Regions from separate parts of the Marinicrinis lubricantis genome, predicted to be linked through region 3. Evidence: predicted binding sites of a transcription regulator. Region 3 holds the regulator's gene; each other region holds the start of a gene.
The links. Region 3 encodes Rex, which represses fermentation and respiration genes when NADH is low (regulators of the CRP and FNR family bind a similar motif). Its sites were predicted from a motif close to TTGTGAAATATTTCACAA; they were not measured.
Positions count from the first base shown of each region.

Region 1: a site for Rex is predicted at 4,750-4,767, ahead of ACFPXP_RS03230 (DoxX family membrane protein). Genes of this name have one in related genera too.
Region 2: a site for Rex is predicted at 5,814-5,831, ahead of ACFPXP_RS19135 (DUF1641 domain-containing protein). Genes of this name have one in related genera too.

Region 1 covers NZ_JBHSQV010000026.1:7,998-17,947, forward strand. Annotated here, with positions in the region: gene ACFPXP_RS03210 (D-alanyl-D-alanine carboxypeptidase family protein) at 1-685, opposite strand, end outside; gene ACFPXP_RS03215 (sensor histidine kinase) at 806-1,912, opposite strand; gene ACFPXP_RS03220 (response regulator transcription factor) at 1,902-2,606, opposite strand; gene ACFPXP_RS03225 (HAD family hydrolase) at 2,938-3,594, shown strand; gene ACFPXP_RS03230 (DoxX family membrane protein) at 3,683-4,675, opposite strand; gene ACFPXP_RS03235 (hypothetical protein) at 4,977-5,186, opposite strand; gene ACFPXP_RS03240 (lysylphosphatidylglycerol synthase transmembrane domain-containing protein) at 5,460-6,377, shown strand; gene ACFPXP_RS03245 (glycosyltransferase family 4 protein) at 6,374-7,579, shown strand; gene ACFPXP_RS03250 (TetR/AcrR family transcriptional regulator) at 7,753-8,334, shown strand; gene ACFPXP_RS03255 (YhgE/Pip family protein) at 8,440-9,950, shown strand, end outside.
Region 2 covers NZ_JBHSQV010000182.1:13,394-23,343, reverse strand. Annotated here, with positions in the region: gene ACFPXP_RS19160 (response regulator) at 1-1,126, opposite strand, end outside; gene ACFPXP_RS19155 (extracellular solute-binding protein) at 1,331-3,022, opposite strand; gene ACFPXP_RS19150 (carbohydrate ABC transporter permease) at 3,099-3,965, opposite strand; gene ACFPXP_RS19145 (ABC transporter permease) at 4,051-4,989, opposite strand; gene ACFPXP_RS19140 (hypothetical protein) at 5,244-5,417, opposite strand; gene ACFPXP_RS19135 (DUF1641 domain-containing protein) at 5,908-6,327, shown strand; gene ACFPXP_RS19130 (NAD(P)/FAD-dependent oxidoreductase) at 6,361-7,548, shown strand; cyclic di-GMP riboswitch class I at 7,686-7,770, shown strand; gene ACFPXP_RS19125 (DUF1657 domain-containing protein) at 8,283-8,489, opposite strand; partial or broken gene ACFPXP_RS19120 (DUF421 domain-containing protein) at 8,724-9,582, shown strand; gene spoVAC (stage V sporulation protein AC) at 9,596-9,950, shown strand, end outside.
Region 3 covers NZ_JBHSQV010000035.1:107,688-117,637, reverse strand. Annotated here, with positions in the region: gene ACFPXP_RS06480 (tetratricopeptide repeat protein) at 1-154, shown strand, start outside; gene dinG (ATP-dependent DNA helicase DinG) at 238-3,120, shown strand; gene ACFPXP_RS06470 (redox-sensing transcriptional repressor Rex) at 3,124-3,744, shown strand; gene ACFPXP_RS06465 (DUF3052 domain-containing protein) at 3,790-4,188, shown strand; gene ACFPXP_RS06460 (inorganic phosphate transporter) at 4,296-5,348, opposite strand; gene ACFPXP_RS06455 (DUF47 domain-containing protein) at 5,293-5,916, opposite strand; gene ACFPXP_RS06450 (amidohydrolase) at 6,286-7,587, shown strand; gene ACFPXP_RS06445 (cell wall elongation regulator TseB-like domain-containing protein) at 7,603-8,100, shown strand; gene ACFPXP_RS06440 (hypothetical protein) at 8,342-8,881, shown strand; gene ACFPXP_RS06435 (AAA family ATPase) at 8,874-9,950, shown strand, end outside.

The DNA.
Region 1 (9,950 bases), on a different contig from region 3:
CGGCTTGGCTGCTCGTATTCGCTTCGTAGCGGCTGCTGCTGACGATGTCCAGCAGTAGCGGCTCATTCATGGCTTCTTTGGCGATAAGCGCCAAATCTCTAGCCGTCGTATAATGATCCGGATCGTGCAGCCCGTGCGGATTGACGAAGTGGGAATCGTTTGCGCCGAGCAGATGCGCCTTCTTGTTCATTAACTCAGCGAAGTAGGCGATGGCCTGTTCCGCAGACATCTCGCTGCTGCCGGATACTTTGCGGGAAATATGCACAGCCAGCGTGCGCGCCGCATCATTGCCGGAAGGGAGCATCATCGCGGCGATCATGTCCCGGAGCGGCATCTGCTGCCCCTCCCAAAGCCAGGCGGTGCTTTCCCCTTCGGTGCGGAGATGGACTTCATTTCCTACTGTGACGATTTCATCGGGATCCCCTTTGTCCAGCGCGACAAGAGCCGTTAATATTTTGGTCGTGCTGGCGGGATACACTTTTTCTTTATCATTTTTATAGAACAGTATGTTTCCCGTTTCGCGATCGATTAAGATGGCGGAGCTTGCAATCAGCTGCTGAGTGGCAAAAATTTTGTCACTGGATCTTGTGTTCAGCTTTTCCCACCAGGCGAGGCCGAATTTGTCCGATATCAGTGAAAGACTATAAAAAGCAATCAACAGAAGCATCACTTTACGCAATTTCATACAGGTCTCCTTCTTTAACGGTAAATGTCGTATGACATCTACAGTACAGGACACCTGTTAAGATTCATCTAAAAAAACCTTACAAATTTCTTAAGAAAATCACACCGACCGTACATTCTTTTAAGTAACATGGGGTGGTGCAAGAGGCAGCTTTACCTCAAAGCAGGTTTCTTGCACGCTGCTGCGGACCTCGATCGTACCGTCATGCAGCTCGATAATGCTTTTAGAGATAGCCAGGCCCAGGCCTGTCCCTCCGGTCGCTGTGGAGCGGGATTTCTCCACTCGATAAAACCGATCGAAGATATGCGGCAGATCTTGGATCGGAATCGGCGGTCCATAATTTGCAACCTGCACGATCGCTTGATTCGAGCTGCGGTAAGCGGTCAGCACGATTTTTTTGCCTTCCTTGCCGTAATTTATCCCGTTGGAAATTAAGTTTTCAAACACCCGCATCAGCTGATCACCGTCGCCGGATACAATTAAATGATCCTCATTAAAATTCAGCACCATCTCCATCTCTGACTGCTGCAGGGAGAACGAGTACTCCGCCGCAAGCTGACCGAGCAGCTCGACGAGGTTCAGTCGGTCCCGTCTTAGTTGCAGCTTGCCGTAACTCACACGGGTATATTCGAACAAATCGTTGACGAGACGTTCCAGCCGCTTCGACTTCTCGAATGCGATTTGTACATAGTGCCGCAGCTCGATTTCATCCCGGTATCCGTCCGAATGGATCAGCTCCAAATAACCGACGACGGAAGTAAGCGGCGTTCGCAGATCATGCGATACGTTCGTAATCAGTTCATTCTTCGCTTGTACGGCCCCTCGTTCTTCCTCCATGGAGGATTTCAGATGCCATGCCATGCCGTTGATGTGATCTGCGAGGCGGCCGAGCTCATCTTTTGTTTTAATCGGGATCCGGATGTCCAGACGGCCCTTGGACATCTCCTGCACCGCCGATGTAATTTGCATTAAATATTTGACATATCGGCTGCTCAGCACAATAACATAGAAACAAAACAGAAAAGCCCCCGTCACGAGCAGAACAGGAACCATTCCGAAGTTGTAATAGAGCGATTCGAGCAGGCTCTCCACAGGCGAAAAATGAAAGTATGTGGCTGCCATGGCGAGAGTCAGTAGAAATAAGGTCGTCAACATGCTCAGGACGAGACTGATGATAAACAGCAGCAGCATCTTCCCGCGCAGCCCTGAAAGCGGATTAAGATTCAATTTTATAACCTACTCCCCATACGGTTTGAATTAATTTATAGCCCAAGGCCTTCTCCAGCTTGTCCCGCAGCCGGCTGATATGCACCATCACCGTATTGTTGGAGGCATAATATTTCTCCTTCCATACAAGCTGGAACATTTCCTCCGCGCTGAATACTCTGCCGGGAGTCCGGGCGAGCAAAAACAAAATATCGAATTCGGTGGAAGTAAGCGTCAGTTCCTTGCCGTGGGCGGTCACTCTGTGGGACGTTTTATTGATCGTCAGGTCGCTGAGCTTGATCATCTCGTCATCTGTTGTCACCGCCGAAGGTTCTGGATTGAACTGAAACGAGCGCCTAAGCAGCGATTTGACACGAGCCAGCAGCTCAAGCGGATTGAACGGCTTGATCATGTAGTCATCCGCGCCGGTCATAAGGCCCAAGATTTTATCCATATCCTGCGTCTTGGCGCTGAGCATCAGGATGGGAATCGTATACTTTTCCCGTACATGGCGGCATACCTCCAGGCCGTCCATTTCGGGCATCATGATATCGAGAATCATCATATGTATGGGATCGTTGTTCATTTCCTCCATGTACTTGAGCGCTTCTCGGCCATTCATTGCGCCGGACACTTTGAACCCTTCATTTCGCAAGTAAATCGTAATCAGCTGCGCGATTTCGGCATCGTCATCCACGACTAATATATGCTTCAAATGGATACATCCTTTTCAATTCTTTTACAACATATTATAAAGCTTTACGAATATAAAAACATAATAGGCTTCTCTTCATTTTAACGAGCTTATCTTGTTAACGAGATAAGAAGGTGAAAAGTCTTTGTTCTTATTTCGCAAAGTATACAGCGGTCTATGAAAATAAGCCATGAAAGAAGGAAAAACTTCTTCATCCAAGAAGTGTATATCTAGGCCCATCTGCAGCAAGCATAAGCATCAGGATGGAGTTAAGAGGAACAGATGGATCGGTTCGTCGAAGAAATACAGAAAAACTTCTTATCAAGACAGAATACGAGAGAGGATGTTGGAATTGATAAAAGCGGTCGTATTTGATTTTGACGGACTGATAGTAGATACGGAGACTCTTTGGTTTGAAGCGTATCAGCACATCTTAAGCGAGAAGTTCAGGTGCAATGTGACGGTGGAGAGGTTTGCCGTTTGTATCGGCACTGATGATCATGCTTTCTTCGAAAGCGTGGAGAATGAATTAGGTACGAAGCTCGATTGGGATCCGATACGAAAAAAAGCTTCAGAATATATGAAAATGAAGCTGCAGCAGCCGGTATTAAGAGAAGGCGTTGCCGAATATTTGCAGGATGCACAGGATTTCGGCTTGCGCATCGCGCTGGCAACCAGCTCTACCCGCGCTTGGGTCGAGACGCTGCTTGAACAAACGGGGATCCGCGATTATTTCGAAGTGCTCAGGACGAGGGATGACGTTGCCAACGTCAAGCCGGATCCGGAGCTTTATGTTACGGCGGTGGAGCAGCTTGAAGTGGAACCGGATCAAGCGCTGGCCTTTGAGGATTCGCTGAACGGATTGAATGCTGCGGTAAGCGCTGGGCTGCATACGGTCGTTGTGCCGAACAGCGTGACATGCCATCTACCATTTGAGCATTATTCGCTCAGGCTTAGCAGCATGAAGGACATGCCGCTTCGCGAAGTGCTGGCGCAGCTGGTTGGATGAGTTTTCATAGAAATCGATGAAAAGGGCTTTTAAGGGGCGCGGTGATGAGTACGCCATTCCTTAAAAGCCCTTTTCGTTTGCGAATACATTAGGCCGCGAAGCGGTAGTAAATAAGCAGCATGGTTGCCAGCACGAACAAGAAGTTCAGTGTAACGAATACGACTTGATCCAGCTTCGTTTTATGCATTTTAATCGGAGGAAGATAGAAGCTGACGCCTTCTATAATGAAAAGGATCAAAATAATGTGCGGCAGAAAATGTCCGACGATTTCAGTATACCCGAACAGTAATGTCGTTGAGATAAAGATCAGTGTCAGTACCGCGGCCAAGAGCCGGTTCAGAATACCGACCACGAGCAAATAGCCTACGACGAACTCAATGAACGCGGCCATAATAATGAACAAGGAAGGCTCGAACCCAAACGTCGGCACGTTCCAGTTTTCAATAATGTTCAAGCTCATGCCAGGATAAACCCATTTCTCAATCGCAACCCAGCACAGCGAAAGACCGGTGCCTAAATAGATGAAGGGCATGCCGTAAGGGTGCAGCCTCGTTTTCTCCATCAGCAGGGCTACGCTGATCGCAACATAAAATCCGTAGTCCAGCATGTAGAAAGCACCCATATGATCGATGGCTAACGCGAAGATGACGAGAATACCGATAGCAGCGGCTTTATTGGCCAGATGGTACGGGATCAGCAGCAGCACGATAACTGCAATACCCAGCCAAGTCTGCAGCGTATTCGCTTCAATGTCCGGTGCGAGCACGCTGTGATTCAGTAAGCCGAGCGCGAACGAGGCGGCCGTTCCCCATTTTAATAATGTAAACGTATATTTACGGTACGAATCCAGCTTTCTTTCGATTCTTTGCAGCGGTGTCCACTTAGTCAGGACCGCATCCAATTGGGGCAGCAAACCAAGAATGAAGGCGACCAATAGACTTAATCCGAGAAAGGTCGGGGACAAGATGTGATCCAGGTTTTCTTTTATCGGTTCTGCCTCATTAAACCATTTGACATGGGCGAAGGCAGGTGTGGTGGTCAGAAAAAAGATGGCTAATATTGCGGTTGTTTTCTTCAGCATGTGTATCACCTCAGGGAACTTTGTGAATTTTGTAACAAGTTATATTCAGATTGTAACATACTTTTAACGTTTTGTTGTGAAAAAAATCACATTATTCATTTATTTTTTTGAATTTATGTCAAAATCGAGAACGGATCAATATCCTTCATAGAGATTTCCTGAGGCTGGATACGATGGGGATCACCTTGACATTCTGGTTTGCCCGGCGGCATGCTGTCTGAGTATAGATGAAATGGGGTATAATGAAGCCATACATCAAGGTGATGATTACAATCGAAGTCTAAACGGAAAGTTTTCGTCTTTAAGTTACCACAAGAAAAATCACTAATGCGACAATAGACAACACTCCGGCAGCAACATATACAAGGCTAAGCCGCAAAATATTCCCTTTTGTCCGTTTCATGTAATCTGGGTTTTCCTTGTTTTGTTGAATGTTTCCGATGACGATCGTTGCTACTGCCGACAGCACACAAAGAAGTAGGATCGACCCGTAAATAAGCCATTCATTCATATGTAACCCGCTCCTGTTTTGAAATCTGTTGATGATTTCATCATACCATACGAGTTTTATTTTGGTATAGGTTTGTTCGTCACAAATCAACAATATACCCTTTGCAAAACAAATGGATTGTAATATAGTGGAGAAAGTGAAATTTCCATGAGATGAATACATTTCTTTTTTTAGCTGAAGTTTTCGCAGTTTCCGCGTATGCGGCTAGCATTTGTTATGAAAAATAGAGTAATAAGCAAACAGGCGACCTTTGCTTGGATGGGAGGGCTAGTGATGAAATTGAAGGGTAAAAAATTTTGGCTGTTTGCGGTCAATTCCCTTCTGCTCGTTGTAGCCTTTTATTTTTTGTTCACCCATATGAATATGAAGCTGTCAGATATATGGCGCTTTTTACTGAATGCGAATCGTTGGTTTTATTTATCCTTAATTGTGTTCACGATCTTCTTAGTGATGCAGGCATGGAATTGGGTTCAAATCCTAAATCATCCTGGTCGGCTGATCGCCCAAACACGGGGCTTACTCATTTACATCAATTCGCAGTTCGCCAAATACATCCCTGGAGGCGTATGGAATTATGTCGGCAGGGTCTATATGACTAGTCAGGCCGGTGTTGCCATCCCCCATCAAATGCTGACGCTGTTTTATGAAAATGTGCTGCTTGTGTTGGCAGCTGCCGTATATGCCGTTTATTTGCTATACTTATTAAATATGCTGACATTAACGGGACTTATTTTGTCAGCCGCCGCCTTCGTTTTGTTTTATATTTTTTACACACCACTTACAGGGTGGACGGAAAAGCAGTTAAGAAGGTTTAAAAAATTCAAGAATTTGCAGCTCTCACTGCCAAGGAAATCATTTTTTACCTTTTTAGGATACTTCTTAGTCAGCCATTTTATTATGGGGCTTGCGTATTGGATGCTGCTGAAGAGCTTTGGTCTACAGGATGTATCACTGTTCTACGCGGCGGGAACCTTTGCTCTGGCCTGGCTTGTCGGTTTGATGAGTCCACTGCCGGGCGGAATTGGTGTCCGGGAAGGCTTTCTTATCTACTTGCTGCAGTTCCAGGTTCCGCTGGATTTGGCAACGCAGATCTCCATTATCACAAGGATTTGGAATATTATTAGCGAATTGTTATTTTTCATTCTCATGAACGGCTTTGCATTATTGAAGAAGGGTTGGAAACAAATATGAGAAAAAAGAATGTGCTGCTGGTGACAGGCAATTTTCCTCCGGGAATCGGCGGCATGCAAAGCTATTATCACAATTTATGCTTGGAATCCAAACATCAAATTACAGTGCTGGCTCCGCATTATCCGGATGACGAAGCGTTCGATGCGAAGCAGCCTTACGATATTATTCGAGGACGTTTCTTTCAAAATGAGAGCATACAGCCAAGCGGATGGGGACGCATGTTCCGCATGGCGAAGAAGACGATTGAGGAGCGCAGCATTGATATTACGATTTATGGATATGTGCTGATTGGATTCGTCGGCTGGCTTCTCAGTGTGTTTGGCGGACATAAATATATGGTCTCTACACATGGAAAGGACATGCTGGAGTTTAAGAAAATTCCGGTTCTGCGGACCTTGACCAAAATGATTTTAAAGCGAGCAGACGGAGTGCTGACGAACAGTGAATATACTCGAAACCTGGTTGAGGAATACGGAGTGCCGCGTTCGAAAATTCATATTGTCAATCCGGGCGTGGAGGAGCATTTTGAAATTCGTGAAAAGGACCCTGTGCTTGTCGAGCGATTTGGGTTGAAGGATAAATTTGTGATGATGACGCTGAGCCGTCTCGTTCGCCGTAAAGGTCACGACATGGTCATTCAGGCGATGCCTGAGATTCTAAAACAAATTCCTGAAGCGGTCTATTTGATTGTCGGGGACGGACCGGAGAAGGAACGATTGCAGCAGCTCGCACAGAGCTGTGGTGTGCAGAACGCGGTTATTTTTGCTGGACGAGCTTCGGATGGGGAAGAAATTCATAAATTTTATAATACGTGCGATTTATTCATTATGGCCAGCCGCCACCTGAAGGTGAAGGGCGACGTTGAAGGGTTCGGAATTGTGTTTCTTGAGGCCTCCTGCTGCGGCAAACCAGTGGTTGCAGGTAACTCGGGAGGCATTGCAGAAGCGGTTCTGCATAATGAAACGGGTCTGCTCATCGATCCGAATTCGGTGGAGGATATCAGTTCATCTGTCATCAAATTGTACAAGGATGACGAGCTTCGGGAAAGACTCGTTGATCGGGCTTACAAAAGAGCGAAGAGCGAATTTAAGTACAGTTATTTAGCCTCCATCATGGACAGCTGTATTTCGATGATTTGCGATAAAGTCAGACCGACCGGAAGATCAGCGAAAGTGAAGGAATCGAAGCATTTGCGTGTATAATGTAAGAAAGTGAGCCGAGAGGTTCACTTTTTTTTGCATGCGGTTCATATCGTGACTTTCCTCACAAAATAACACTTGAAAAGATTTGTGATGTGGAGTAGAATGTCTGTCATGGAAACCAACTGACTAAATTTGATTTTTGGTCATTATTGTTCGCATCAGGAGGTGAGTTTGTGAAAGGAACGGACCGAAAGCAGTGGATATTGGATGCAGCGCTGAAGTCGTTCGCCATGTTCGGCTACAAGGCGACGACGATGGAACAGGTAGCCAAAATTGCGAAGGTCGGTAAAGGAACCATCTACACATTCTTTACGACGAAGGAGCAACTATTTGATGAAATCATTCATCAAGTGATTATGGAAATGAAGGAGCTTGCCGATCACACGATTGACCGAAACCTGCCTTTTCTGGAAAATTTGCATCGGGTGCTTTATGGTATGCTCGATTTTAGAGAGAAGCATGAGCTGACGATACGATTATCCTATGAAGTACAGGATATGGGGACACCGATGGCCAAAGAAGGTATGCTGAAGGTTGAGAAGGCGATCCGGGCTTATATTCAAAAAGAGATCGAGCGTGCGATTGAACGCAGGGAGATTAAAGAATGCGATCCTCAGGTGACAGCCTTCGTTATTTTGAAATTGTACGTTGCCCTTGTCTCAGACTGGTCTAAGACGAACGAACCGCTTTCGAAAGAGCAGATTTCCGGAATCTTTAAACTATATTTGGCGGAAGGGCTAGAAATCAAAACATAATTTTTTTTTGCATGAAAATGACTAAATATCCGATTTGGTCACTCGGTTCGATAGTATAACTTGGCTTCATCAGATTAAACATAGAGGCAAGAGGAGGAAGACAGTATGAGAAATTGGAGTGGAAAGCTGGAATGGGCATCCATCATAAAAAACAAAAAAGTTCTCATTCCGGTCATAGCCGTTTTATTCGTACCTTTACTGTATAGTTCTTTGTTTTTGTGGGCGTTCTGGGACCCATACGCTAAGATGGATGTCATTCCGGTAGCGATAGTCAATGAGGATCTGGGTGCCGAGCTGAACGGCGAAGAGATTCATATTGGTTCCGATCTGGTGGAACAATTGAAGCAAAATGAAGAGTTTCAGTGGGTATTTACGGATCATCAGGAAGCCCAGGAAGGAATGGAAGAAAACGAATATTACATGGAAATTCGTATCCCGGCTGATTTTTCCAGCCGTGCGGCATCTGTGATGGATGAGCAGCCTGTGAAAGCACAGCTGCAATTTATTCCGAACGAGTCGTACAACTTCTTGTCGGCCCAAATCGGAGGAACAGCTGTGAAGGAGCTGCGGACAAAGCTGTCGGAGCAACTGTCCGAGGCCTATGCGGAAGCGATCTTCCAGAATGTTACGGCTTTGGCGCAGGGCTTATCGCAAGCGGCAGACGGTGCCCAGCGAATTTACAACGGAACGGAAGAGCTGTCTGCGGGAGCAGAACAGATCGATACGTATTTGAGCGAACTGTCTGCCGCCTCGGCTTCTTTAAGAGCGGGTTCGGGAGAACTTCAGTCTGGTGTAACACAGCTTCAGACCGGAACGACCCAGCTTCAAACGGGAACCGAGCAGCTGTCCAGCGGCTTAGAGCAGCTTAACGGCAAGCATCAGCAAATCATTACGGGCGGTGAGCAGCTCCAGCAGGGGCTCCAGCAAATGCAAGACAGCCTTACGTCCGCTGAGAGTCAGATGAGTCAGCTTCAGACGGGAGCAGGTCAGCTCGCTGAAGGCCTTGCCCAGTGGATGGATGCGCATCCTGAACTGGCTGACGATGCATCGCTTCAATCGTTCTTGAAATATAGTCAGCAGATCGCAGCCGGAATTGACCGAACGGCGCAAGGACAGTCGGATTTGAAGAATGGGCTGGAACAAGCAAACAGCAGCACCGGCACCTTGGTGGACGGAATGAAGCAGTTCGGCAGCAAGCTGAGCGAAGCATATGAGGGAAGTACAGGGGTTGTCTCTGGTGTTCAGCAGTTGGCCACAGGCGAGAATAAGCTGCTTCAAGGCGTGAAGGAATATGCGGCAGGAGTCGATACGTACACGACGGGTGTCGATCAGTTAGCCCAAGGCAGCGGCAGTCTGCGGGATGGCAGTGATCAGCTGGTTCAGGGTGCGGATGAGCTGTATACGAAGCTTGCGGATGCGGTAGAGCAAACGTCCGCTATTCATGGCAGTGATCCTCTGTATAAGATGGTGGCGAATCCGGTAGAAATCCAGGAACAGAAGTTTACGCAGGTACCGAACTATGGAACAGGTTTCGCGCCATACTTCATATCCCTCGGATTGTTCGTCGGCGCTTTGCTTTTCACCATCGTATTTAATGTGAAAAAGCCCGTATCCGA
Region 2 (9,950 bases), on a different contig from region 3:
GCATCCGGAACAAATCCTCGTTCAAAGTATGCAGGTACTCATCCAGCTTCATGATGATATACATCGCAAAGTTGCAAACCGTAAATTTGGTCCTCAGGCTCCACGTAACTCGAAACAGCTGCTCCAGCTCATCATGGATACGGACAAGCTCATACCTAGTCATTGCCTCGAACAATGAGTCCAGCTGAACCTCCAAATTCCTAGCGTCTTCCATGTCCCCGGCGTGCACTTCACCAAACTCAATGACTTTTCCTTTGCCATGAAACATCTTGTAATCGAGCGCCTCTACCGCTTCCCGGTAAGATTCCTGCAGGTCTGTCATTGAGGCCACACAGCCCCCTAAGCCGCAAGTCACCGTAAAAGGTTGCGGCCCTTGGATACGGTTCAGCAAATTACCTAATGGGCTGATATCCATACCGCCTTCCAGCAAAAACGCAATGCGATGATGACCCATACGGCATAGATGCTGAATCCCCTGCTCCTTCAGCAGCACGGCAGCGTAAGTGAAAAACTTCGCCAGCAGCTTCTGCTTCTCCTTCGTCCCATACGAGTTCAGCTTCCAGGTCAAATCGTCTATTTCCAAGACCGAAATCCGAGCAGGCCAAACGATCTCATGCATCCGATATTCACTGAGGAGCAATTCCAGCGTCTCCTGTTCAAACGTACCTTCCAGCAGCTGCAGCATATACTCGTTCTTCACGATCGGCACCATCCGCTTGAATGCCTTTTCCGTCTGTAACCGCTTTCGATCCGCATCGAGCTCATTTCGCACTTTTTTAAGCGATTGAATCAGTTCCTCGTCATCCATCGGCTTCAGAACGTAGCTGCATGCGTTTAGGGACAGCGCTTGCTTCACATAGTTAAAATCCTGATGTCCGCTGACAAAGATGACACGCAGATGCTTCTGCTTCTCCAAAGCGTTCTTGGCCAGCTCAATTCCAGACATGTTCGGCATGCGGACATCGGTAACGAGAATATCAACCCGCTGCTGCTCGATCACACGGCATGCCGCAAACCCATTGTTCACCGCGTCTACCACCTGCATCCCCAGTTCAGACCAAGGAATAAAGGTCTGCATCCCTTCCAAATCAAGCTGCTCATCATCGGCCAAAAGGACTCTATACATGGTCATCCACTCCATTTGCTTGATGAAATCACCCAGCCAGGTGAAGCAAAGCTTCAAATCCTATTTTGTCCCACGAAAATCATTCAACGTTGCCCGTAAGCATCAACTAGCTCGAAAAAGAATTTTGAGACAAACCGAATCCATTGAATAAGGGGTATACCGCTAGCAGCATACCCCTTTTGATCCGCGAAGCGGCCTATGCGTTTATTGTCCGTTTAACTTCTTCAAGTTCTCCTGCCATTTTGCCGTTTTAAACTGCAGCAGACTGTCATATCCCGCTGCTTGGGCATCTTTCTCCGCTTGATCGAGGATTTCCAATACTTCTTCATCACTCTTCGCGTAAAGCGCCTTCGCCCTTGCTTCTAAGAAAATATCTTCTACAGTCTGCTGTATAATCCCTTCTTCACTATCCGGCATCGGATCTAAATTAATGAATTCTGTGGCATCGGCTTGAGTCTTCCACGTAATTTCAGACTGCCAGCGGGTTGCCCAGTTGCGCTGATCCTCCGGAAGCGTCATTTCATATTTTGCTTTCGACGTATCGATATATACCGTATTCCCGTTCCATTGGAAATTTGTCGTGATTCCTTGCAGCTTCGACAGTCCTTCATTATCACTTATATACTTCTCTGTAAAGATCGGCGCTCCGTCTTCATCGACGCTGTCCCAATATTCGCCCTCCGGTCCCCAGAAAATCACACGCTGCCCTTCAGGACCTGTATACCAATCGAGGAAAGCGAAAATTTTCTCTGGATCTTCCGCAGCTTTCGTAATGACACTTACGTTCCAGCCTAATTTATTATACGTGCCGGTAAATATTTTATTTTTGTCCAGCCCTTCCTTATGGATCGGCCAAATCATGAAATACCCTGCATCCGGATCTTGAGCCGTCAGCTGGATATGCCCTTCCATTCCGACCTCCGTGGGACTCGCCGAAGCGATAACTGCCACACGGCCCGTGTTCACCTTCTCCTTAATCTGGTCGAGCGTCTGGGTGAACGCATCCTGACTCATCAGCTTTTCACGAAACAAGCGGCTGGCAAACTGTGTAGATTCACGGAATACCGGGTCCGTGAAAATTGAAGTTAACTGATCTCCATTCGGAACCCCCCGAATGCCGACATAGATGTTCGGATGATTTTCAGCAAATGCCGAATAAAGCACATCCAGCCCTTGCCCTTCTTTCGCTAAGTACGGATCGAACGGAACAACGTCCGGGTAGTTTTCTTTCACCATCGTTAAGTAATTATAGAAGTCTTCTGTGGTCTCAAGCTTCGGGGATCCCAGTTCTTCGTAAATCTTTTTGTTCACGACATAGCCTGCATTCCCGTTCGGCTGATTCGTGTACCAGTTCGGGAACTGATAGACTTTGCCATCGGGAGACCGCAGCATGTTCAGCCCTTCTTCGCCAAGCCATTCCTTCAGGTTCGGATATTTTTCCAAATAATCGTCATAAGGCACCAGCATGCCGGCTGCACGCAGCTTTTCCACATCTGCGCCGCGCTCCATCCAAATGACATCCGGCAGTTCATTCGAAGCAATCATCGTATTCAGCTTTTGTGCAGCGTTCCCTCCAGAGTTAATCGCTTCGATGTTGACCTTCATATTTTCTTTAATCCATGCGGTGGCTTTGTCCCCGCCCCATTCCGGCATCGTGTACCAGTCATAATTACCATAGAAACTAAACTCAACCGGCTCGCTTCCCAACTGAAAAATTCCATTTTCTCCGCTGTCTTCCCCGCTATTATTCTGCTCGCTGATATTGCCTTGTTCGTTGTTTGTATTTTGACCGCCTTCCCCATTGCCGCCTGACTCATTGTTCGAGCAGCCAGCCAGTACTGCCGCCGCGATCAGCAAGATCGCCATCGCATACAGCATGATTCTCCTTATGGCCATCATTCGTACAACCCCTTTTCATCCAATGGTTATATGTTTAAAGCAATAGGCTTTAAACTCCTGCAAACATGCCGACTTACTCTTTTAATGAACCGACCAGCACACCCTTGACGAAATATTTCTGTACGAATGGGTAGACGAGCATAATAGGAATGGTCGCCACCATCATCGTAGCCATGGACAGAGATTTAGTCGTCACGGTCTGCATGCTGGCCATCCGCCCCTGTGAAGCAGAATCGAGCTGCGCCATTTGCTCTGTCATAATATTGGAATTCAAAATTTGCTGCAGCATCGTCTGGATTGGAAGCAGCTTTTCCTCCGTAATATAGATACTGGGCAGGAACCACTCGTTCCAATGGTATACCGCAGTGAACAAGGACAGCGTCGCAATGACTGGACCGGAAAGCGGAAGAACGATTCGCGCGAATGTTCCCCAATTGCCGCAGCCGTCGATTTTGGCCGCCTCTTCCAATCCGGCCGGAAGACCCTTGAAGAACGTTCGAAAGATAATCATGTTCCATACACTGATTAGACCGGGGATAATGAACACCCAGAATGAATTCATCAGTCCCATGCCGCGAATCAGCAGAAACGTGGGAATCAGACCGCCGCTGAAATACATCGTAATGATGCAGAAGACCATATAGAACTTCCGCCCGATCAGCTCTTGCTTGGTCATTCCGTAAGCGAAGATGGCGGTCGCTAAAATCGACAGGAAGGTTCCAATAACCGTTCGCAGGACGGAAATATAAAATCCGTTCAGCAGCCGTTCATCATTAAAAACGACCTTATAATTTTCAAATGTAAATTGTCTGGGCCAAAACGTAATGCCGCCCTTCAGCGTATCCATCCCGTTGTTGAAGGAAATGACCGCGCCATTCCAGAACGGGTAAAACGTCACAAATGCGAGAATGACAAGAAGCAGATGGATCACGATGACCATAATCCGATCGCCGTAAGTCAATTTGATCAACGCGGCATACCTCCCTTCATGCAGTCGCTCATACTTCGTCGACTCGTACTGTACATTACCATAGGCTGTTGCCCGATCTGCGCGCCAAATAGTTGGCGAGCGTGAGCAGTCCGACGCTGATCACCGCCTTGAACAATCCGACGGCTGCAGCATAGGAATAACGAGAATTCTGTATTCCAATACGGTACACATACGTGTCGATGACATCCGCTACATCTCGGAGTACAGGATTGGTGCCCAGCAGCAGGATGTCTTCGAAGCCTGCACTCAGCAAATTGCCTATCGCAAGAATCATGAAAATAATGACGACCGGCATAATCGAAGGCAGTGTGATGAGGAACATTTGCTTGAATTTGCTAGCGCCGTCCATTGAAGCGGCTTCATATAAATGAGGATCAATGCCCGCAATCGCCGCTAAATACACAATGGAGGCAAAGCCAATTTCCTTCCAGACACCGGTAGCGACAATAATGCCCCAGAAATATTCCGGAAGCGCCAAGAAATGAATCGGTTCATCGATCAAGTGGATTCTCTCCAGCATGATGTTAACGCTTCCATTATCTGTTGAAAGCAGCGACATGACAAAACCGGCAACAATGACCCAAGATAAAAAGTGAGGCAGGTAGCTTACTGTCTGAACGACCCGCTTGAACAGCATATGGCGGACTTCGTTCAGCATCAACGCAAGGAGGATCGGCGCAGGAAACCCGATAACAAATTTCAGCAGACTGAGAACAATCGTGTTTCGCATCACTTCCCCGAATTCGGGGGCATTAAAGAACATTCTAAAATGCTTAAAGCCCACCCACGGACTCTCGGACATGCCGCCGAATATGTTGTAATCTTGAAACGCCATAAGTACGCCGTACATGGGTAAGTAAGCAAAAATAAAAATAAGTACAAGTGCAGGCCATACCATCAGCTGAATATCCCATTGCCTCGCAAATCGCAATAGAAGCGAAGGCTTTCGCTTTCGCGGCCCAGTAGATTTCATGTCGGGCTCCAAATCCTTGCCTATGGACTGCACGGACTCTCGGTCTGCGATGGGTTCCATGAAGTACCCCCTTTCGTGTTTATAGCTTTATTGTAAAAAGGATAGAAGCGCATTACTATTTGACGATTCAACTAAAAATGATACTTTTCAATTCAATCTGAATCGGATAAGGAATAGAACAAACAAAAAAGGACGAACCTCGTATTCGCCCTTTATCAATAGATTATTTTGTCTATGTAATAAACGTCTGTTTACTACAGCTGCTCCGCATTTTGTAAAGCATGCTCCCAGCTTGGGAAATAGTATAGAGCATTCTGCATCAATTCAGGATCGCTTTGCTTAACCTTCTTTTTGCTGAGCGGTTCGCCGGATTGCTGCAGCTGCTGAATTTTGGACAGCACTTCCTCAGCACCCATACGGATTTCCATCTGTGATCACCACGCTTTCTTTTATCTCTAGTATTTCTATAACGAGTCCCTAGTATACCCTCCCTTTCAATCTTGAATTCTCTTCTTTTCACTGGAACAGCCGAATCTACTTGGTCAGCCGTTTGGGAGAATGCATTGTCTGTCCAAACCATCCATTTAAAGGAAGCGGAATTTATACTTTGAATATCCTCCTCTTTTGGTTCTCCTCAGAATGAAGTCACTCATACAGGGCACACTATAATTGCTTAATCAATATGGGATGAACATCATCCAAATCGCCTATTTACAAACTTATACGCATTTCTCGACATTTCTTTTCATAAAATGGTTTACAAAGCATGGAGACCGTAATAAACTAATAAAAGTGACAAAATTCACATTACATGTCAAGCTGGTTTGTGTAATATTTCACAAATTAGTTTTTTGGGAAATACCCGTTCAAAATACGAGCCTTTCCTGAACAAAAAATCGCTAAAAGGGGTAATTGCACATGTCTGAGCTTTCTACACAGCAAGCCGCTTCGGCGGCAGGACTGTCCGACCTGCTGGAGCAGCTGGCAAAACCTGAGGTGCAGCAGTCTTTAACGGTTCTGTTAGAGCAGCTGCCGCAAATTACGAAGATGTTAACTGAATTGTCCGGAACGTATGAAACATTGAAGACCATCGCTACAGACGAAGTCTTCGTGAACGACCTGAAGGGCGGTTTCGAGGAAATGGTGAAGCCCATTCAGGAAAAAGCAAAATATATTGCTTCTGCCGCTATCGAAGCAGGCGATCGTTCCCATCACCAATCCGAAGTTATTGGTGTTTTTGGCGTCATGAAATTGCTGAAGGATCCTCAAGCGCAAAAAATGCTGCACTTTATTAAATCCATGCTTGATGTATTGAACGAAAGAGAAGCACGCAGATAAGGTACACCTGATAATACGGAACGGAGGATGAACATGTCTAAACATATCTTAATTTTAGGCGGAGGTTACGGCGGACTGCTTAGCGCAATCACGGCCCGCAAATATATGTCTGCCGAAGAAGCATACATTACCGTTGTAAACCGCTACCCGACTCATCAAATTATTACGGAATTGCATCGTCTGGCTGTCGGCAATGTATCTGAAAAAAATGTAGCTCTTCCATTGAACAAATTGCTGGAAGGCAAGCAAATCGATCTGCAGATTGATTCGGTGGAAAGCATCCATCCGGACGAAAATAAAGTTCGTCTTGCCAGCGGCAAAACACATAGCTATGATTTGCTCGTGATCGCCCTCGGAAGCGAAACCGCATATTTTGGTATCCCAGGCTTGCAGGAACACAGCTTCATCCTGAAATCGGTTGACGATGCGATCCGCATTCAAGAACACATTGAAGCGAAGCTGAATGCTTATGCCAAAACGAAAAATAAAGCTGACGCAACGTTCGTCGTTGGCGGAGGCGGCTTGACCGGTGTAGAATTAGTCGGCGAATTGGCAGACATGCTGCCAGATATGTGCCGCGCTAGAGGTATCGACTATAAAGAAGAGGTTTCTCTCTATTGCGTTGAAGCAGGTCCTTCTATTCTGGCTGGTTTCCCGGCTGACCTCATCGAACGTGCACAAACCAGCTTGGAAAAACGCGGTGTTCAATTCCTTACTGGCGTGCCAATCACCGAAATGAAGGAAACCGAAGTCTTCTTGAAAGACGGCAGCTCGATCCCTACCTCTACCCTTGTATGGTCTGGAGGCGTTCAAGGCAATCAGGTGGTTGCGAACTGCGGTATCGAAGTGAACCGTGGACGCGCCACAGTGAATGAGCACCTTCGCTCTACATCTCATGAGAACATTTTCCTTGCTGGCGACAGCGCAGTTGTATTCGGACCGGATAATAACGGACGTCCTTACCCGCCAACGGCTCAATTAGCATGGCAAATGGGCGAATGTGTCGGATACAATCTGTTCGCTGCCATCAAAGGCGCAAATCTTCAAGAATTCAATCCGGTCTTCTCCGGTACATTAGCGAGCCTCGGACGTAAGGATGCAATCGCTACGATCGGTTCGAGCCAAACGAAGCTGAAAGGTATGCCGGCTTCCTTAATGAAAGAAGCCAGCAACATTCGCTACTTGTCTCACATCCACGGTCTATTCGCAGTAACCTATTAATCATTTATTGTCCTCATAAGGACATTGTCTGCTCCCTGTTTTGCAGGTGCCTTAAGCACTTCCCAAAACAGGGATTTTTTTTTGAAAAAAACTTTACATCGCGTTTCAAAAGATATGTATAATGGACTATATAAATGAATGGAAAAAGGCAAACCTCTCGAAAGATTGGGACGCAAAACCACGGGTCTAAAGCCTTATTGCTATGACGGCCGGGTTGCCCTCAGGTGACAGCACTATGTTCGGTGTCCTTGGTTTGAGGGGTTTTACTAAACATGGGGAGTGAAACATCTTTTATATGGAAGACGGGGAACTAAAGCCGTTGATTCTCAGGCTGACCAAGGAACTTATAGGGAACTGCAAGTATTGTAAGTTGATCATTTCTAATCCAGAAACCACCAATCCCATTTACTGTGCTAAATTCACCGGAGAAATGCGGCCGACTCCATTAAACGTTACAACCTGTTTAGCGTGTGGAGAATATAAGACGAACACATAGTATTCGAAGAAGATTCGGTTTGCGATACCGAATCTTTTTTTCACTTCTATTTTCAGCTTAATTTCAGCTTTATGGTATTCAATAACAGTAGTTAAGCATTTGAAACAGAAAGAGAAGATCTAAGCATGCACGGTGTAGTACAGTATTATTTTGTAATTCAGGCCATAACAACGCGTACTGCCTTCCACAAACTTAAATCGACAAAACCCCACCTATCCGGTGGGGCAATCCTCTATATTTAGAAACCTTTATACTGCGGCTCTTCGTTCTCCAGCTGCTGGATGCGGCCTTCGATTTGCTGAACGATTTGCTGTGTCGACTGAGCAGCACTCTCAAACATCGTTTTAGCTTCTTGATTTTGTGTGCTTAATGCAAACTGCTCCATGCTTGCTTGTGCACTTTTGAGCGAAGCCAATGTTGTTTTCACTTGAGTTGCGACGGTCACTGGTATTTGCCTCCTTTATTTCACTTTATTTGGGACTCCATTAAGTCGTAAAACACGACAAATATAATATGTCTTATCCGTTGCAGATCATACCTGTATCCCCCAACGCCTAATCCTTCCTTTCCACCCTTTCAATTCGGAAATCCCTTTATTTTTACATCATAAAATTCTGACCATTTGCAAAAAATTTTGGTGATCTATTGACTAAGGTTCTCAGAAGGAGGTGTAGAAATCATGCCGGACTGGTTAGAAATTGCATTACGAACCTTATTATCGATTATCGTACTGTTCTTTTTGACAAAGCTGCTGGGTAAACGCCAAATATCCCAGTTGTCCTTTTTCGAATATATAACAGGCATTACCATCGGCAGCTTAGCCGCCTATATCTCTTTAGATTTAGAAGCGAATTGGTATCTAGGTCTTGTCTCTTTAGGCGTTTGGGTGCTTTTCTCGCTAATGATCGAATTCGTGCAGCTTAAGAGCAAGCCGTTTCGTGATTTTGTCGAGGGTAAATCAACGATCTTGATCAAGGATGGCAAAATTCTCGAAGACAATATGAAAAAAGAACGGCTGACTTCTGATGAACTGCTGCAGCAGTTAAGAAGAAAAAATATATTCAAAACCGCAGATGTAGAATTTGCCTTAATCGAACCGAGCGGTGAAATCAATGTACTATTGAAAAAAGATTACCAACCGATATCCCCTTCCAAGTTAGGTATCAAAACAGGTCCAGAACAGGAACCACAGACGGTGATCATGGACGGAAAAATATTAGATGAGCCACTTGCTACGATCGGATTAAGCAGAGAATGGCTTCACACCGAATTAGACAAACTAGGAATGACCTTGGAAAACGTGTATCTCGCAGGTCGATTCATATGGACAGCTGTATGTCGATTTATTTGATGATCAGATCAAGGTTCCTTCTCCTCAGCTTAAAGCAACCTTGCTGGCCACCCTAAAAAAATGTGAGGCGGACATTGAGATGTATGGTCTGTCTACCCAACATCCCGAAGCCAAACAAATGTATGAGACGTGTTCTGAACAGTTGGTTCATATCATTAGCGACCTCAAGCCGATATTGACGCGATAGGAGTTGACCTTTCATGTCCAACAGCAAGAAAAAAAAGCTGACAGCTGTTCAGCAGGAATATCAGCAGCTCGCCAGTCAGCGGGAACCAAAGCGGCGGGTTGTAAAAAACTGCATTGTCGCTTACATCGTTGGGGGAGCCATCTGTTTACTTGGTCAAGCGATTCAAGATATGTTCGTTCGGTGGGGAGGATTCGACAAAACGGAGGCTGCCAGTCCAACGGTAGCCATTCTTATATTAATCTCCGTCATTTTAACGAGCTTGGGAGTATATGACAAAATTGCTCAGTGGGCTGGCGCAGGCACGGCCGTTCCCGTCACCGGGTTTGCCAATTCAATGGCATCCGCTGCCATTGAACATCGAAGCGAAG
Region 3 (9,950 bases):
GGGCTGTATTCATGCACAAAAAGCCAATGCAGAACAGGCGCAGCAGTTTTTTTCGATGGCGGAACAGCTGGACCCATCCTTAAAAGAACCGATCACCGATATTGATTTGAATTTGCCGCAAAAGGTTTTGTATAATTCAGGACTTATCCAATAATTTTGTATTTCCACAGCCGTCCATTCTTTGGTATCCTTATATAGAAATGTTGTGGTGTAAGCTGAAAGGAATGGACCCGAAACATGAAATATGCAGTTATGGATTTTGAAACAACAGGTCCTCTGCAGCAGGACGAAATTATACAAATCGGTCTTGTCGTTGTAGAACAGGATCAAATTATAGATAAATACAATACATTCGTGAAACCGAAGGCATCTATACCGGAATCCGTTACCCAATTAACCGGGATTACGGATGACATGGTGAAGGATGCGCCATCGATCGAGGATGCGATAGCAGATATGCTGCCGTATCTTGAACAATCGATTTTCGTCGCACATCATGCCGCATTTGATCTGGGATTTTTGCAAAGAGCCCTTGATCAATGCGGTTATTCTCCATTCTCTGGCCTTGTGCTGGATACGATGGATCTGCTTCGCTTCTTATATCCTGATCTTCCAAGCCTTCAATTGTCGATGGTTTCTTCTGCGCTGGGGGTGCCTCATCTTGAACCGCATAAAGCGGACAGTGACGCAGAAGCGACTGCGCTGATCTTCATACAATGTATACAGAAGCTGAATCAGCTGCCCTATTTGACCGTTCAGAGACTTTCTTATCTTTTTGACGAGCCCGCCGCTCAGCTCTCTGACTTGAAGTGGTGGATCGATCAGCTGCTGTTTCTAAAGGAAACTCAGGGTGACTTGGAAGAATCGACATTAAGTTACCGGCAGTTCGCTTTAAATGTCGAGGATTGGGCAGATGAAATGCCTGAGAGCACGGCAGAGCCCATCGAGGAAACGTTCGAAGCGTTCTACGAACAAATGAGAGACAATCTGAAGCAAAAATTTGCGAAATATGAAGAGCGGGAAGCGCAGACGGAAATGATCCGGCAGGTGATGGAAGCTTTCGCCGAAGAAAAGCATCTCATCGTTGAAGCAGGAACAGGTACCGGCAAATCATTAGGTTACTTAATCCCATCCATCTATTACAGCCTGAAAAATCAAGAGAAAGTGGCTATCAGTACGCATACCATCAATTTGCAGGAGCAAATTAAGCAAAGAGATCTTCCGCTGCTGCACGAAATTTCTCCACACCCTTTCCACGCCGCTGTATTAAAAGGCAGATCCCATTATCTATGCTTAAGAAAGTTTGAGCAGAAAATAAATCTAAAGGATTATGATGCAAATAGGGAGCAGGTGCTGTTAGCGGCTCAAATGATCGTCTGGCTTGGAGAGACGAAGATTGGGGATGAAGAAGAAATTCACCTGGGGCAAAGAGGCGCCGATTTCTGGCAAAGCGTGGCAAGCGACACAGATTCATGTTTGAACCGTTCTTGTCCTTGGTTCCGCAAATGCTTCTACCATCGAGCCCGCAATGATGCACAAAAGGCCGATGTTGTGATTACGAATCATTCGCTGCTTTTCACCGATCAGAAAGCGGATCATCGAATTTTACCAGCCTATCAGTCGTTAATTATTGATGAGGCGCATCAGTTTGACGAGACGGCAGGTAAGCATCTGGGTATCCAAATCAATTATTTTTCGTTATCGCATGCCTTGAACTGGCTGTATAAGGATGCTTACCAGGGAAAGCTGATCACCTTAAAAAGCTTGTTAGAGAATAACGGTCACGAGAAGTCGGAGACATGGGTCGATTTGATCGAACAATCGATACAGCGAATTGAGAAAATCAAGGAGCATTGGGAAGAGTTCCATCACATGTTATATCAGCATTGGGTATCTCCTCAGGAAACAGCTGCCGCACAGGAAACGGGGCAAATCGTAGTTCGTTTTAAACCGTCGGAGCCTCCGAAGGAGTGGGAACTCCTTCGGACCATCGAAGATAATATCCATGCGGACAGCGGTGAATTGATCAAGTCGCTCCAGCGTTTGATGGAGGAACTGAAGGAAGAAGCAGGGGATTTTGAGCTTCAAAGCTTAATTACGGATTTGAACGGATCATATAAGGATATTGTACGGTGCAGGGACGACCTTCGATTTTTCGTTAAGATGAAAAATACGAATGATGTATATTGGCTCGAGGCAAATGTGCAGTATCGGCATAAGTCGATTCAATTGTACACGGTCCCTGTCGATGTCAGCATGATGCTGAAGGAAATGTTTTTTGATGCGAAGGACAGCATTGTAATGACTTCGGCGACTCTTAGTGTCAATCAAAACTTCGAGTATGTGAAGGAACAGGTAGGCTTAAGCGGCTTTGCAGAGAAGAATAAGCTGCAGACCGTTCAGCTGCCCTCTCCTTTTAATTATAGAAAAAATGTATTGGTATGCATTCCTCGTGATTTTCCAAAATTGAAGGGGATTGCAGGAGAGAAGGAGTTCGCTCTCGAATTAATACAATCACTCTCTGAAGTCGCTCAAGTAACAGACGGACGCATGCTCGTGTTATTCACTTCGTACCGTATGCTGAAAATGGTTCATGGCGGCTTGAAGGAAAAGCTGCAAGGAACAGGCATACAAGTGCTTGGTCAAGGGGTAGACAGCAATAACCGCAGCAAGCTGACCAAATGGTTTACAGACAGCCCGAATTGTGTACTTCTTGGGACAAGCAGCTTCTGGGAAGGCGTAGACATTCCAGGGGACGATCTAAGCTGCTTATGTATCGTACGGCTGCCGTTCCAGCCGCCGAATCATCCCGTAGCGGAAGCGAAATCGGACTTCCTAAAACAGCAGAATAAAAATCCATTTATGCATTACTCGGTTCCGCAGGCCGTCATACGCTTTAAGCAAGGCTTCGGCAGATTGATCCGCACATCATCAGATCGCGGCGTTGTCATTATTTATGATACACGAGTGATTGACACCTATTATGGAAAACACTTTTTATATTCATTGCCGGGACCTAAAATCGAGCATATGTCGAAGCAGCAGATGATTCATCGAGTGAAGGAATGGTTTGACGAGGAGAAAGAGGTTCAACCGGATGTTATGAAAGAAGGGCGGTAGTTCATGAAAGAGATGAAAATTTCTGAGGCTGTTGTCAGGCGGCTTCCGATCTATCTTCGGTATTTAAACGAACTGAGAATGAGTGAGGTACAGACCGTTTCTTCGCAAGAGCTGGGGCAGCGTTTAAATTTAAATCCCGCACAAATTCGTAAAGATCTCGCCTACTTCGGTGAGTTCGGCAAGAAAGGCATTGGTTATGACGTCGGTTATTTAATCGAGAAAATACGTCATATCTTAAAGCTGGATCAAGTCATTCCTGTGGCGTTGGTTGGAGCGGGGAACTTAGGGCATGCACTGTGCAATTACAATACGTATTTGAAAAATACGATGAAGATTACCGCTGTTTTCGATGCATCTCCGAATAAAATAGGGACACAGATTAACCAATTGACGGTACTGCCAATGGACAAGCTGAGCGAGACCGTCAATGAACAGAAAATTCGTGTCGGCATTATCACGGTTCCTTCGGCTGTCGCTCAACATGTAGCGGATCAATTTGTACAGGCGGGGATTGAAGCGATTCTTAACTTTGCGCCAACGATTATTAAGGTTCCTTCCCATATCCGCATTCATCAAGCCGATTTTACCGCTGAGCTCCACAGCTTGGCGTATTATTTGGATTGAGTTTCTTGGCGATTCTACAACAAGACGGACTGGAGGACAAATGTCATGCATCCCTTATTGAAAAAGCTGCAGTACAAGGAAGAAGGGCCGATGCTCATCGTGGGCAGCCCGCAACAATTTGCAGGGACGATGAAGGAATTGGCTCCTTACGAGATTCATACCGAACCTAAAGAAGATCATTACAACTTCATTCTTATTTTTGTGAAGTCTCAGCACGAGGTTGAGCAATATGCCGGAATGGCGGTAGAGCGTCTGCATTCAGATGGAGTGCTGTGGTTCGCTTATCCGAAGAAGACATCGAAGAAGTATGAAGCGGATATTCATCGGGATCGTGGGTGGGATGCGCTGAACTGTCTGAATTATACCGGAGTCCGTCAGATCGCGATTGATGAGGACTGGTCGGCACTTCGCTTCAGACATAAGGATTTGATAAAATCCAAGTAGGAACAAAACGGGATCGAACGATGGTTATACTCATTAAAGAATATAAAAAAGGCTGTCATACATCGCAGCGCCTTACCCTGCGTATCGATGTATGACAGCCTTTCGTTTTATTCTAAGAATTGAAGAAGTTGGTAAATGAGAAAAGCCATAATGGCTGTTCCCGGTAATGTTAACACCCAAGCATATACAATTTTTCCGGCGACATTCCATCGAACAGAATTCACACGGTTGGACAATCCGACACCGATAATGGAACCGGTAATCGTATGTGTCGAGCTGACGGGAAGACCAATCTTCGCTACACCTGTCAAAATAATGGCTGCAGCCGTTTCGGCGGCGAATCCGTGGATCGATTCGAGCTTGGTTAATTTGGTTCCCATCGTCGCAATTACCTTCTTGCCACCGATTGCAGTACCTAGTGCGATCGCCAGACCGCAAGAGGTGATGACCCAGAATGGAATGTCGCTTTCCATCGTTAACCCGCCTACATTACCTGCAACTAAGGCGAGCATGATAATCCCCATCGCTTTCTGAGCATCGGATGCCCCGTGACTGAACGCCATGAAGGAAACGGAGAGAAGCTGAAGGATATTGAAAGATCTTTTTACTTTGGACGGCGATAAATTCCCAGCAATCAGCTGCAATATTTTCATGATGACAAATGCAAAAAGTGCGCCTAGTACAGGGGAAACGAGAAGGCCGATTAATACCTTAATCAATCCTCCTGAAACGAGCACATCGAATCCTCCGTAAGAAACGGATGCCCCCACCATGGCTCCGATTAATGAATGCGAGGCGCTGATCGGCATGCCGACCATGGTCATAATAATATTCCATATAATCGATGCGATAAGCAGTGAGACAACAACCAGCAGTGTGATCGAGTCTGGATTGACGATACCTTTACTAATCATTTTAGCCACCGCGGTGAAAGCGAATGCTCCGACTAAGTTCAGCACGGCGGCGAGCAATACAGCCTGATATGGCTTCAGCACTCGGGTACCGACAACCGTTGCAATGGCATTAGCCGAATCATTCCAGCCGTTCGTAAAGTCGAACAACAAGGCTAGAACGATAATAATGATAACGATCAGGGACAAACCTTCAACCATAACGGAGAACCACGCTTTCAAGGATATCTGCAACGTCCTCGCAGGCATCGGTGGTTTCTTCCAGACGTTCATAGATTTCCTTTAGTTTAAAGTCTGTATATGGATCTTTCGGATCGCTGAAAATTTCCCGAATGCCATCCCGCATTAATTTATCTGCCTGATTTTCCAAGTCGTTGATGACGACAGTATGTTCATGAATTTGCATATATTTCTTTTTGGACAGCAGTTTAAACGCTTCTAGAATGTGCTCGCAAGAGGATACAAGAATTTCGGTGAATCCTTTCATATAATCATCGGAAGCACTGACATTTAAATATTCGAAGCGTGCCATGGTGGCTTCAATTCCGTCGATGACATCGTCGACTTTTACAGCCAGTTCCATAATATCTTCTCGATCGAGAGGAGTTAAGAATACTTGATTCAATCGTTTGAAAATTTGGTGCGTGATGTCATCGCCCTTACTTTCTAATTCCTTAATGGAGGCAACGTATGCGTTAGGCTCCTTTTCACCCATCAAAGCAGTCCGAAACATTTGAGCGCCTTTCAGCGTATTCTCAGCAGACTGCAGCAACAGGTTCAAAAATTCATCATCATTTTTCCTGCCGAAAAAAAGCATCGTATGTAAGCTCCCCTTCTATATTAAGAATCTTACTCTTGCCATTCATCTCATAAATTATTACAGTATTACCAAGGGTTGGACCTCCTTATTGGACAATTTATGAAGAATGGCCACCCTGAAAAATTTATCATAATACGACATAAATCACAATGAAATATTCATGAAAAATTTACATTCTATCGTCAGTTTTTAGTGATCCATGTAAGGATATACCGTATTTTGGTGAAACAAGATGGTTTCTACCTTTTGGCGAATGTATTGTTTGTCATTCAGTTGATTTTCATACTCAAGAAATGTACATTGGTAAAGATGGTATGAATGACTAATAATGAATGTAATGGATTTAATAAAAAGCAGGTGAAACGAATGGGTAAGTGGTTAATTAAAAATGGTACGTTTCTGACGATGGACGAGAAGAGACCGATGATCAAAGGATCTATGGTCATTGAGGATGACAGGATAAAAGAACTGACGAATCAGAACGTTATCGATGAATCTGTTTTTAGTGAAATTGTGGACGGGACCGGGAAGTTATTTATGCCGGGATTAGTGAATACGCATAATCATGCCGCGATGTCTCTGCTTCGCGGTATTGGCGACGATTTAGCGCTGCAGGTATGGCTGCAGGAGAAGATGTGGCCGAATGAAGCCAAATTCACGGCACAGGACGTAAAATGGGGCAGTTTGCTTTCGATCACGGAGATGATTAAAAGCGGTACAACGAGCTTTGTCGACATGTATGATCATATGGACGAGGTGGCAAAAGCGGTAGAGGAAGCGGGAATGAGAGCGAGACTCACTCGCGGCATGATTGCGCTTGGCTGTAATGATGCGGAGCAGAATGCGAAGCTGCAGGAGGCTGTTCAGTTCGCGAAGGATTGGCATTTGCAGGCAAATGGACGGATTACGGTGATGATGGCTCCGCATTCTCCATATACGTGTCCTCCATCTTTTATCGAGAAGGTCGTCGCCGCTTCGGCCGAATTGGATCTACCGGTCCATACCCATATGTCCGAGACAGCCAAAGAAGTGGAAGACAACGTGAAGGAATATGGACTCCGACCGGTCATGCATCTGTCAAAGCTCGGTGTATTTGATCGTCCGTGCATCATCGCACACGGCGTTCATCTCACGGACGAGGAGATTGACATTTTATGTTCGAAAGACGTACGGATTTCCCACAATCCGGGAAGCAACTTGAAATTGGCCAGCGGAATCGCTAGAGTTCCCGAGTTGTTGAAGGCAGGAATTTTAGTTTCACTAGGTACGGATGGTCCCGCAAGCAACAACAATCTGGACATGTTTGAGGAAATGCGCCTGGCAGCCCTGATTCATAAGGGAGTGTCCGGGGATCCAACAGCGGTTCCTGCTACGGAAGCATTGAAGATGGGGACGGTATATGGAGCGGAGTCGATTTGGCTGGATCAGGTTGGACAGCTTAAAGAAGGGTACAAAGCGGACTTGATTGCACTTGATATCGAGCAGTCTCATCTGTATCCGAAGTCGGATTATGCTTCCCATGTGATCTATTCGGCTTCCGGCCATGATGTGACCGATGTGTGGGTCGATGGTAAAAGATTGATGAAGAACCGTGAGCTGCTTACATTAGATGAAGAAAAAATTAGGTTCGAGGCACAATCCTGCTACGATCGTTTGATGGCGACCTGATGACGGGGTGTTGGTATGAGTAATAAGATGAAAGCATGGCTGGCATTGGGTGTAATCCTGCTCACCTTGGTTGTGCTCGGTTACCGAACCTATCTGCAAATCTTCGAAGAGCCATGGGAGAGCGAGCAAAGAGCCGAGCAAATTGCTATCCGCTCAAGCGACATGAACCAGGTCGATAATACCGAGATCTATAACGGTGAAAAAAGCTATGTCATTGTTTATGGAAAGGACGAACAAGAGGATTCGATGATCGTCTGGGTGGGGGAAGAAGAAGGGGATGTCACCGCTCGTTATGCGAAGGATGGGATCACGGAGAATATACTGGAGCAGCAGCTGAAGAAATCGTCTCCCGAAAAAGAGATCATTCGCATCGTTCCAGGCAAATGGGAGGACGAGCTAGTATGGGAAGTGTTCTATAAGCAGGATGAGGAGCAGGGAGATCGGCATTATTATGACTTCTATCGATTTAGTGATGGTGAATTGTTAGAGACGTATACGATGAGTATTCGTTAAATATAAAGTATCATTGGGAAAAGACAGCTGGCATGATATCATTGCGCCGGGCTGTCTTTTTTGTTTCCAACCATTACATTCGAGAATAGTCTGCTGATGTGATATACTCTTTTATGCAATCAGTTGATAGATGAAGTTGATATACTCATGGACACAAACAAGGATGCCTTCGTATCGCAATACTGTTCACTCGCAAATGACAAATAAATCATGCTTATATATTGAAAGGAGGACGTCCAAGATGAATTGGAAAGTGCGTCCCGTTCCTATGATGATCTCCGCAGTTATCACTGCTGTATTATGTTTTGGAGGTTGGTTCGCTTATCAGCAATTTGGCGTCAAGTCTCCTTTTTTAAATACGATTCATCAGATGGATGGAATTGAGTCTGCGGACGTTTCGTTCAGCGGCTCGAAGGTTGTACTTGATTTAACATTGCAGCAGGACGCTAGTCTGAATGCGATTGTACAGCAGGTGAAGACCGAGCAAAAAGAGGCGCTTCAGAACAAACAGCTTGAGCTTCAGGTTCATAACGAATCCTCTCCGGAGCTTGACGGCTGGTGGTCTTCTGTACTGTTTGATATGGCTCAAGCTATGGATCATCAAGCTTACAGCGAGATCCCGGCAATTCTTGAGAAGTATGCTGGCGAATTGGAAGGCCTGCAGGCTTCAGCAGAGATTGACGACAACAATGTATATATCCGATTAGTTCATGGTGATGCAAGTAAGTTCATCATTTTGCCGCGTACGCCGGCTTCTATGGGGGTGTGGCCGAATGAATAAGTACTATAAGGAATTGACGCTGGGTATGATTCCGATCTTCCTCATTTTTCTAGCCTTTATCGGCGTAAATATGCTGCCGCTGTTGCTAGTGGGAGTCGTTGTCGGCGCATTGTTCTATATGACACGAATGAAAGGGGCCGTAGGGGTTTCTTCGAGGCGTTCGTCCAAGGTATCGAAGAAACCGCAGGTACTTACCTTTGATGATATTGGCGGACAGGAACGCGCGAAAAAAGAGCTTATGGAAGCGATGGATTTCCTGAATAGAGCCGATGAAATATCGAAGCTGGGCATTCGTCCGCTTAAAGGCATATTGCTGACGGGTCCACCAGGAACAGGGAAAACACTGATGGCTAAAGCTGCAGCCCATTATACAGATTCTGTTTTCCTAGCCGCTTCCGGCTCCGAGTTCGTGGAAATGTATGTTGGTGTCGGCGCGAGCCGTATCCGTGATTTGTTCAAGGAAGCGAAAAACCGCTGCGCAAAGGAAGAAAAGCAAAACGCGATCATTTTCATCGATGAAATTGATGTGATCGGCGGTAAGCGTGACGGAGGTCAGCAAAGAGAATACGACCAAACGCTGAACCAGCTTCTGACCGAGATGGATGGAATTCATTCGGAAGATACACCAAGAATATTGCTGATTGCCGCAACGAACCGCAAAGAAATGTTGGATTCGGCGCTGCTGCGTCCAGGACGCTTCGACCGTCATATTCAGGTGGATTTGCCGGACAAGCAGGGGAGAATGCATATTTTGAAGCTTCATGCGAACAATAAGCCGCTGGATCCAGAAGTCGAACTGGAGAAGGTCGCGGATGAGACATTTCAATTCTCCGGTGCTCAGCTGGAGAGTGTCATGAACGAAGCGGCGATTTATGCGATGCGTGATGGTTCGGAAACCATCGGGCAGCAGCATCTATCGTTTGCGATAGACAAAGTCATGATGGGGGAAAAGACGGATCGCGAATCGACGCAAGAAGAGAAGGAAAGAGTGGCGCTGCATGAGCTGGGACATGCCATTGCGGCCGAGTGTGTTCGTCCGGGTGCCGTATCGCAGGTTGCGCTAAGCCCA